One region of the Sulfitobacter sp. G5_S2_6_S6 genome, then DNA from elsewhere that is predicted to be linked to it. Evidence: riboswitches for the same ligand, from Rfam matches in the RefSeq annotation. Region 1 holds a riboswitch; the other holds the start of a gene.
What was found. Region 1 has a riboswitch for thiamine pyrophosphate ahead of thiD (bifunctional hydroxymethylpyrimidine kinase/phosphomethylpyrimidine kinase). Riboswitches for the same ligand answer to the same signal wherever they lie in the genome.

Region 1 (5,077 bases):
AACACCCTTGCGGGCCGGGCTGGTGGGCGCGGTCGATCAGATGCACGCGCATCCCGCGATCCAGCAAGACACGCGCGGTACACAGCCCCGCGACACCCGCGCCGATGATGGTGACCTGCGTCATGACCAGACCGCGTGGAAGTGATGCACTGGCCCGTGGCCCGTGCCGACCTCAAGTTGATCCGCGGCGATGATGGCGCGGTGCAGATAGTCATGGGCGGCCTGTACCGCCGCGCCAAGGGGTTTGCCGTGGGCCAGCCCCGCAGCGATGGCCGCGGCGTAGGTGCATCCCGTCCCGTGGGTATTGCGCGTGTCGATGCGCGGCGCGCTGAGCCATGTGACACGCTCTGCGGTGACCAGTGCGTCGCTACAGATATTGCCCGCGCTATGGCCGCCCTTCATCAGCACTGCCTTCGGCCCCATCTTGAGCAGCGCACGGGCTTGCGTGACCATTTGGTCGGCGCTGTCGGCCTCGGGCTGGTTCAACAGGCAGGCGGCTTCGGGGAGGTTGGGCGTCAGCAGATCGGCGCGCGGCAGGATATCCGCGATCAGCGCTGCGACGGCGTCTTCTTGCAACAGCGCATCGCCGGATTTTGCGATCATCACCGGATCGACCACGACGGCCCCCCGAAACGCGGACAGCGCGGATGCCACCGCCTGAATAATCTGCGGAGAAAACAACATGCCCAGTTTGATCGACTGCACCGAAAGATCGGACAGCACCGCATCGATCTGGGCCGCGACGATGGGGGCGGGGATCTCGTGTACGGCGCTGACGCTGCGCGTGTTCTGCGCGGTCACGGCGGTGATCACGCTGGCGGCATAGACACCATTGGCCGACATCGCCTTGATATCGGCCTGAATACCGGCACCGCCGCCGCTGTCGGATCCCGCGATGGTCAGGGAAATGGGGGTCGTCTTGGTCACATGCTCGCCTTTCGGTGGTGGGCAAGCAGACGCAAGAATGAGTTTTGTGGTGTGGACCAGAGCCCGTTGCACAAAGATACCCGTTCCCTACGCCGGTATTGCCCGGATCAGGTTCGACGGGTCGGTGCACGCACCTCTCAGCCCCCTAGGGCACCCCGACGGATAGATGTTGGAACTGCGGCCCCTGTGGGGGCGTGCAGCGTCGTTACCTTAGGCGTAGCCAAGTTCGGCAAACGGTGCAAGCCGCAAAATATTCAACCAAAGGTGGCGATATTTTGGGCAATACGGGTGCGGTTTGGACAGCTCTCCTGACGCTTGTCAGCCGAAACAACGCCTCGTAACCCAAAGCAACGTAACGTCACATTTCCCATATTCTGCGGTGTTAACCCTTTGGCATCAGCAAACTAGGGGTGATCGCGCAAAGACCCCGCGTGGCTGCGGTATCAAGTTCTGTTCTGCGGTATTGGCATCGAAATATCTTGCCCCTAGGCTGATTGACAGATTGAGTCGGATACCCTCGGGAGGAGGGGGCCGACACTCGGGAGGATGCGTTTTCTGGCCCGTTTTACGGGTCGTACCGGACGCGTCGCGACAAGCATTGGGAGGTGCTGCGTGACATCTGCAAAGATCACATCTGCGTCCTGCGCATGGGCATCCGCAGCTTTTGCGGTGCCTGTGATCCTGCGATTCCGAACAATCCAAAGATGTACAACAGGGAGAGAGACCACATGAAGAATATGACACGTTTTGCCAAGGCAGCTGTCGGGTCCTTTGCGGTATCCATGGCGCTTTCGGGCGTCGCGATGGCGCAAGAGTATGAGTGGCCGCGCATGCTCGTGATTGCCACGCCGGGCACGTCGACAGGCAGCTTTGCCTCGACCAACGGTTGGGGGCCCGCGTTGCAAAAGGAAACCGGCACCACCGTGCGGATCGTTCCCGAAGACAGCGAGCCCATGCGCTACAAACGTTTGACCGACCGCGAAGACATCGCGATCGCGTCGGTTTCCGCGTCGGAAATGGCGTTGCAAGCGGAAGGGGTCGGCGGCTACGCCTCGGCGAAACCCATGCCGCAGCGGATCCTGTGGCACCATAACGACACGCCTTGGGGCTTTGTTGTGGCTGGCGATTCCGATCTGCAAAGCCTTGAAGACATCGGCAAAGGCGGCGTCCGCGTCACCTCGGGCGTGTTCTCGCCCGCGATTGTCTCTGCGATCACACAGGCCCTGCCTGCCTTTATCGGCATGACGCCCGAAGAAGCGCAGGAAAAGATCGAATTCGTCCCGGCCTCCAGCTACGGTGAAAACTGTCGTTCGGTTGTCGAGGGGAAGTCCGATGTGGCCTATTGCTCGCCGATCTCTTCCGTCCTGTCCGAAATGGAGGGCGCACCGGGTGGCATTCGCTGGCTGCCGATGGACCCCGCCAACACAGAAGGCTGGGACGGCTACCTCAGCTACCGCCCCATGACGATCCCCTCGACCATCTCTATGGGGGTGAGCACCGCCAAGGGTGTCGAGTCCATGACGTCGAACTTCGTCTATGCCGTGCCGGTCACCGCAGAAGAGGATTTCGTCTATAACATGGCGAAGTGGATGAATGAATCCCACGACAACTACAAAGGATCGCACGCGCTGGCGACCCGCATGTCGCTGGAGCATTTCCGCAACTTCCTGGATGCCAACCCGATCCCTGTGCACGAAGGCACGGTGAAATACCTGCGTGAAATCGGGGCGTGGACCGAAGAAGACGATGCCTGGAACAACGAGGCCATCGAGAAGATGGACGCGTGGATCGCGGCACGCAACGCCGGCATGAAAGAGGCTATGGAGCAGGGCGTCGAGATGAATTTCGAGAACCAGGAGTATCTCGACATTCTGGCCAAGCACACCGACGGGCTGGAGCCGTTCCGCTCGCGTCTGTAACGCCGCGCCGGACCGTCATCGACGGCATAAGACAGGGCGGAGCACAGCGTGCTCCGTCCTCCTAAGACACTGCCACAGCGCCCTTATTTTCAGGATCATCCATGTCAGCAACACAACACCCTCCGGCGGCTGAAACGGCTGTCGAACCCTCGTCCGAGACGACGCGACTGGGGGGATTATTCTCGTTCACCAGCATCGCTTTTGTGTTGCTGTGTACCTTTGGCCTCGGGATGGGGCTGGCCTATGTATTCGGCGTTCCCATCGGCGGGCGGCGCCTGATCGAGGGGCAGTATTACTGGGTCTTCATCGGCACCTTCCTTGCGGCGGCGTTCATCGCGCTGCCAGCGGTGAAATCGCACACCCATGTGCCGATCTATGACATCGTGGCGGCCGCCGTGAGCTTTGGCATCTGCATGTGGTTCTCCATGTATGCATGGGAGATCGTGCAGGCGGGTTGGACCAATTTCTACGCGGGCGTCGTGCTTTGGCTGCTGATGCTTGAAATCGCGCGCCGGTCGGGGGGCATCCCCTTCTTGCTCGTGGTGCTGGTGCTGGGGCTGTATCCGTTGGTGGCCGATTACTTCCCCGGTTTGCTGATGGGCATCCCCTATACGTTTGAACGCATGATCGAGGCGCATGTCTTCCGCACCGAAGGGTTGATGGGCATCACCACCAAGATCGTGGCCGAGATCGTGCTGGGCTTTCTGGTCTTTGCGGGCGTGCTGATCGCCACGGGGGCGGGGCAGTTCTTTATCGATCTGGCCAATGCGGGCTTTGGCAAGTACCGCGGCGGTCCGGCGAAAGTATCGATCGTGGCCAGCGCCTTTTTCGGGTCGCTGTCGGGGTCGATTTTCTCGAACATCGCGGGCACTGGGTCGATCACCATTCCGACCATGAAAAAGGTCGGCTACCCGCCCCATTACGCTGGCGCGATCGAGGCCTGTGCCTCGACCGGCGGGGTGGTGATGCCGCCGGTGATGGGGGCGATTGCCTTTGTCATGGCGATCACCATCGGTGTGGATTACGCGACCGTGATGGTGGCCGCGATCCTGCCGTCGGTGTTGTTCTACTTTGGCCTGATCCTGCAAGTCGACGCCTATGCCGCGCGCAAGGGGCTGGTGGGGATGAAACCCGAAAACCTGCCCTCGGCCCGCGAGGTGATGAAGCGCGGCTGGCCCTTCCTGCTGGTCATGATCTTTCTGGTCTGGGGCCTGCTCTATATGCGGTGGGAATATTACGCCCCGTGGTACGCCAGTGCGCTGATGATCGCGCTGAGCTTCCTGCAACGCGAGACCATGATGACGCCTGCGCGCATCTTTGAAACCCTGCGTCAGGTGGGTACGCTGGTCACACAGACCGCAGCGATCATCCTGCCGATTGCCTTTGTGGTCAGCGCCTTGACCATTACGGGTGTGACAGGGTCGATGACCTCTGGGCTGGTCGCTTTGGGCGGGGATAACGTCTATCTCGTTATCGCGCTTGGGGTTTTGGCCTGCTTTATCATGGGCATGGCGGGGCTTGCGATTGTGGCCTACATCTTCCTTGCGGTGACGCTGGCGCCCGCGATCATCGAAATCGGCGGGTTGAACACGGTCGCGGTGCACTTTTTCATCGTCTACTACGCGATGCTGTCGGTGATCACGCCTCCGGTGGGGGCTGCGGCGTTTCTGGCGGCAACGATTGCGGGGGCCAAGCCGATGCTGACCTCCTTCACCGCGATGCGGTTGGGGGTAGTGATCTACTTTGTGCCGCTGTTCTTCCTGTTCCAGCCTGCGCTGGTGCTGCAGGGCGATCTGACGCCGCTGATCTATGTGCTGCCGTCGATCATCATCGGCATCACGCTGCTGTCCGGCGGGCTTGAGGGCTATCTGCTGGGCGTCGGTATGGTGCGGCCCTGGTTGCGTCTGCCGCTGGGGATCGCGGGCTTTGCCTTCAGCTTTCCGGGGCTGACGACGACGCTGATCGCGGGGGTCGCCTCGGCGGTGCTCGTCGCGGTGATCTGGCGGGACAACCGCAACGGCGTGGTTGCGGTCCCTTGAGATTGGGCGCGCGGGGACATCCCCGCGCGCCGCAGTTCATGACGTTTGCGAGGGGCGCAGCTGTGCCGTCCCCAAAGCGCTCAGCGCCAGCATCAGCGCCGCCGTGCCAAGACACAGCGCCAGCCCCCCCAGTTGATAGGTGAAGCCTGACAAAAGCGTGCCTACCAACCGACCGGCCGCGTTGGACATATA
Region 2 (5,077 bases), on a different contig from region 1:
GGGCCGATCACCGCATAGGTCTGCGCGGGCGCAAGGGTCAGGTCGGCGTGCAGGGTAAAGCTGCCTTGGGTGATCTGCGCGGTCTCAAGTGTCAGCATGCCAGCGCCCTCCCTTGTCGAATATCCAGAAAATCCCAAGTGACAGCGCCAGCAGGATCAGGGCCGCACCGGCCGCGGCCTCCATCCGGTAGGCCCCCATCAACCGGTACATCTGCAGCGGCAGGGTGGCACTGTCGGGGTCGGCGAACAAGGCAATGACCCCCAGATCCCCCATCGACAGGGCACCGGTCAGCCCCGCGGCAAAGCCGATCTGCGGGCGCAAGCGTGGCAGGATCAGCCAGCGCCAAAGCGGCCATCCACTCAGCCCCAGCATCTGCGCCTGCCGGCCATAGATCTGCACCGTGTCGCGCAGCCGGGGCACCAGAATACGCAGGGCAAAGGGCAGGGCCATCAGCGCATTGACCAGCGCCGTGACGGGAAGGGCCAGCGCAAAGGGGCTGGCGACAGGGTTGATCAGAATGAACCAGCCGGTGCCGATCATCAGCGGAGAGGCCGCAAGCCCCAAGAGGCCCACGGCCTCTACCCCGCCGCGGGCACGGGTCGCGATCCATCCGGCAAGGGGCAGGGCCAAGGCCAGCAAGACCACCACGCTGATCAGCGCTACGGTGAGTGAGGTGCCCGCTGCCTGCCACACGCTGGCGGGCATTTGCGGCAGGCCGATCACCCCGCGCATCACGACCGAGGTCAGGGGCAGCAGCAGAAACCCCGCCGCCAACGTGATGAACAGCGCGTCGAGCCACCGTTGCAGCCCACCACGTGCGTCCCAGCGGTGCAGGGGTCGGTCCTGCCCGCCACCCAGACTGATCGCGGGGATGATCCACAGCGCCAGCGCGGCGGTGCTGCCCGCAAGCCCAAGCTGCACCAGCGACAGCAACGCTGCACGGTTCAGGTCAAAGTCGAAACGGAACGCCTGATAGATCGCAAGCTCGATCGTCGTGGCGCGGGGGCCGCCGCCGAGGGTCAGCGCTACGGCAAAGCTGGTCAGGCAGATCACAAAGATCAACGCTGCGGTGCCGGGCAGGATTTGCCGCAGGAGGGGAAGCTCGATGCTGCGGAATACCGCGCGCGGGGTCAGGCCAAGCTGTGCGGCCAGCCGGAACCGTTCCGCGGGCACGGTCTGCCACGCCTGCAACAACAGCCGCGTGGCCAGCGGGAGGTTAAAGAAGACATGCGCCAGCACCACGCCGTGCAGCCCGTAGATCGTGATGCCGGGCAATCCGACCGCCGCCAGCGCCGCATTGAGCCAGCCCGCGCGGCCAAAGACCGCAAGCACCCCCAGCACGGCGACAATCACCGGCAGGATGAACGGTGCCCCCAGCAGCGTGACCAGCAGCCCGCGCCCGACAAAGCGCCGTCGCGCCAAGGCGCGGGCGACAGGGATCGCCAGCACGGTAGACAGCAGGGCGGAAAGCGCGGCCTGTAGCACGGTAAACCGGATCGCGGACCAATCGGCCGGGCCAAGCCCGCTGCCGAACTCGGCCCGCCACAGCACCGCCCCCACCGCAGCAAGGATCAGCGCCGCAACCAGAATGGCGGCGCTGATGCCGGTTTTCGTGCTTATTGCGACAGTGCGGAGAGCCATTCGGCCAATGCTTCCTCGCGCAGGGCGGGCACGTCATCGTTCGGGATCAGCAGCGCCTTGCCCGGTTCGATCAACTGCTCAAAGCCTTCGGGCAGCCCGCCTTGGGGCGTGACGGCGGGGTACATCCAGTTGGTCGTGGGCAGCACCGATTGCGCCGCGTCCGATACCATGAACTGCATGAACTGATCGGCCAGCTCGGGCTGGTCGCTGCCCGCTAGTTTGCCGACCACTTCGATCTGCATGTAGTGGCCTTCGTCAAAAGCGGCAGCGGCTTTGGTCGCGTCCTCTTCGGCGATCAGGTGGTAGGCGGGGGATGTGGTATAGCTCAGCACCATGTCGGCTTCGCCCTCAAGAAACAGGCCGTAGGCTTCGGACCAGCCCTTGGTCACGGTCACGACGTTATCCGCCAGACCTTCCCAGATCGCAGGGGCCTCGTCGCCATAAGCGTCCTTGACCCACATCAGCAGGCCCAGACCGGGGGTAGAGGACCGCGGGTCCTGGATCACGATCTTGAGGTCACTGTCGGCCAGGGCGCGGAAATTCGCGGGCGGGGTCAGATCGGCGTTATGGACAAAGGCGAAATAGCCCCAGTCATAGGGGGCAAAGCTGTCATCCTCCCATGTGACCGGCAGGTCATAATCCGCGTTCACTGTGGCGGGCGCGAACAACCCTGTCTCCTTCGCTGCGGCGATCAGGCTGGTATCAAGCCCCAGCACCAGATCGGCGTCAGACCGCGCGCCTTCCAGCTTGAGCCGCGCCAGCAGCGCCGCGCCATCGCCCATGCCGACGAATTTCAGATCGCAAGCGCATTCGGCCTCGAAGGCCGCTTCGATCACCGGGCCGGGGCCCCATTCGGCGACAAAGCTGTCGTAGGTATAGACCACCAGCTCGGGCGTATCGGCCCATGCTTGCGTGGCGAAAAGCGTGGTGGCAGCAAGTGTAAGATACTTCATGGCATCCTCCAAAATGCGGCGTCAGAAAGCGTTGGAGGTGTATCCAGACCTTCCCTCCGCCGGTGTTAACCGGTTCAGGTTCAACGGGTCCGTGCGCGCACATCTCAGCCTGTCAGGCCCCCCGAGGTGTCTTATCGGTAGAACGCCTGTCGCCCGCGCGCAAGGTGAAACCCCTTGAGGCATGGTGCAGCCCCCGTTAAGGATCACCGCCAAAGGAGCACCGCCCATGTCGATCAACAGCTTTGGCCATCTTTTCCGCGTGACCACCTGGGGCGAAAGCCACGGGCCTGCTTTGGGGGCCACGGTGGACGGCTGCCCTCCCGGTGTGACGATCACCGAAGAGATGATCCAGCACTGGATGGACAAGCGCAAACCCGGCCAGAACAAATACACCACACAGCGCCGCGAGGCGGATGAGGTGCGGATCCTGTCGGGCGTGTTCGAAGGTGTCACCACCGGCACGCCGATCCAGCTGATGATCGAGAACACCGACCAGCGGTCAAAGGACTACGGTGACATCAAGGACAAGTTCCGCCCCGGTCACGCCGACATCACCTATTTCCAGAAATACGGCATCCGCGATTATCGCGGGGGCGGGCGGTCCTCGGCACGTGAAACCGCATCGCGTGTGGCGGCGGGTGGATTGGCACGTGAAGCGATCAAGGCGATTGCGCCGAATGTGCAGATCACCGGCTACATGGTGCAGATGGGCCCTCACAAGATCGACCGCGATGCGTTCGATTGGGACCAGATCGAACAGAACCCGTTCTGGGTGCCCGACGCCAAAGCGGCAGAAGAGTGGGCGGCGTATCTGGACGGTCTGCGCAAATCCGGATCCTCCGTCGGTGCGATCATCGAGGTGACAGCGCGCGGCGTGCCCGCGGGCCTTGGCGCGCCAGTCTATGGCAAGCTCGACACCGATCTCGCCGCCGCGATGATGAGCATCAACGCCGTCAAAGGCGTGGAGATCGGCGAAGGCATGTCCGCCGCCATGCTGACCGGAGAGCTGAACGCGGACGAGATCAGCATGGGCCCCGACGGCCCTGTCTATTCGTCGAACCACGCGGGCGGTATTCTGGGCGGCATCAGCACTGGTCAGGACATCGTGCTGCGTTTTGCGGTCAAGCCGACGTCAAGCATCCTGACCACACGCAAGACAATCACCAAGACCGGCGAAGACACAGAGATCATTACCAAAGGCCGCCATGACCCTTGCGTTGGCATCCGCGCCGTGCCGGTGGGCGAAGCGATGATGGCCTGCGTCCTGCTTGACCATATGCTGTTGCACCGCGGTCAGGTCGGCGAAAACCGCGGCATCATCGGCTAAGTCGCGCGGAACGCTCGGATCTTTTGCATGTTGGCGGGAATACGACGCGCAAGTTGACGCGGGGTCTTGCAACTTGAAACCTGCAGGCGCAAGCATGCGCCATGCAAAGCACCACGACAGAGCACCGCCCCGGCCGGGCCATCGCCCTTAAACTGGGGGCGGTCTTTCTGTTCTCGGTCATGGCGGCCCTCATCAAGATTGCGACGGCCACCGTGCCCGCCGCCCAGGCCGTGTTCTACCGGTCGTTCTTTGCCTTCCCGATGATCATCCTGTGGCTATGGCAAAGCGGCGACCTGCGCGACGGGCTGAAGCCAAGCAATCTGATGGGCCACGTCTGGCGCGGCGTTTTCGGGACCACGGCGATGGCGCTGACCTTTGCCGGGCTTAGCCTGCTGCCTCTGCCAGAGGTCACCGCGATCGGCTATGCCACGCCGCTTTTCACGGTAATCTTCGCCGCGATATTCCTGGGCGAACAGGTGCGTGTGTTCCGACTGTCTGCGGTGGCCGTGGGGCTGATTGGCGTGCTGATCGTTCTGTACCCCCGCTTTACCGTAGGCGGGGATAGCGTGTCGCAGCTTGCCATGCTGGGGGCGATGATGGTGGTTGCCGCGTCGATCATGCGCGCGCTTGTGCAGATCCACGTGCGCCGATTGGTGCAAACCGACAGCACGGCGGCCATCGTGTTCTATTTCTCGCTCACCGCAACCTGCCTTTCGTTCCTCACGCTGCCCGCCGGCATGGTGATCAACTGGGAGCCGCTTTGGTGGGTGAACCCCGGGTGGCAAGTCTCGGCGCTTCTGATCCTGTCGGGCATGATCGGCGGGGTATCACAGATCATGATCACGGCCTCTTACCGCTTTGGCCCGGTGTCGATGCTCGCCCCGTTCGACTATGCCTCTATGCTGTTCGCGGTGTTGATCGGCTGGGTGCTTTTCAGCGAAATCCCGACGCCTGCGATCCTGATCGGTGCGGGTCTGGTCATCGCCGGCGGTGCCGCGATCATCTGGCGGGAACGGCAGTTGGGACTGGATCGATCCAAATCCAAGGCCAGCAGCACGCCACAGGGGACACCCAGCTGATCGGTTGAAACTACGTGCCCTGATTGAATTTCATGTTAACCTAACCCTCTAGGGTGTGGAGCAGCGGGTATCCCGTC

Region 2: another riboswitch for thiamine pyrophosphate. It lies ahead of thiB (thiamine ABC transporter substrate binding subunit); the one in region 1 lies ahead of thiD (bifunctional hydroxymethylpyrimidine kinase/phosphomethylpyrimidine kinase).

Annotation. Positions count from the first base shown of each region.
Region 1 is NZ_JBQKUI010000006.1:168,423-173,499, forward strand. Features, by position in the region: gene ACTRWK_RS12145 (FAD-dependent oxidoreductase) at 1-124, opposite strand, end outside; gene thiD (bifunctional hydroxymethylpyrimidine kinase/phosphomethylpyrimidine kinase) at 121-927, opposite strand; TPP riboswitch at 995-1,095, opposite strand; gene ACTRWK_RS12155 (TAXI family TRAP transporter solute-binding subunit) at 1,656-2,846, shown strand; gene ACTRWK_RS12160 (TRAP transporter permease) at 2,948-4,885, shown strand; gene arsJ (organoarsenical effux MFS transporter ArsJ) at 4,922-5,077, opposite strand, start outside.
Region 2 is NZ_JBQKUI010000003.1:38,723-43,799, forward strand. Features, by position in the region: gene ACTRWK_RS06420 (thiamine ABC transporter ATP-binding protein) at 1-98, opposite strand, end outside; gene ACTRWK_RS06425 (thiamine/thiamine pyrophosphate ABC transporter permease ThiP) at 85-1,641, opposite strand; gene thiB (thiamine ABC transporter substrate binding subunit) at 1,617-2,594, opposite strand; TPP riboswitch at 2,629-2,728, opposite strand; gene aroC (chorismate synthase) at 2,821-3,921, shown strand; gene ACTRWK_RS06440 (DMT family transporter) at 4,023-5,000, shown strand.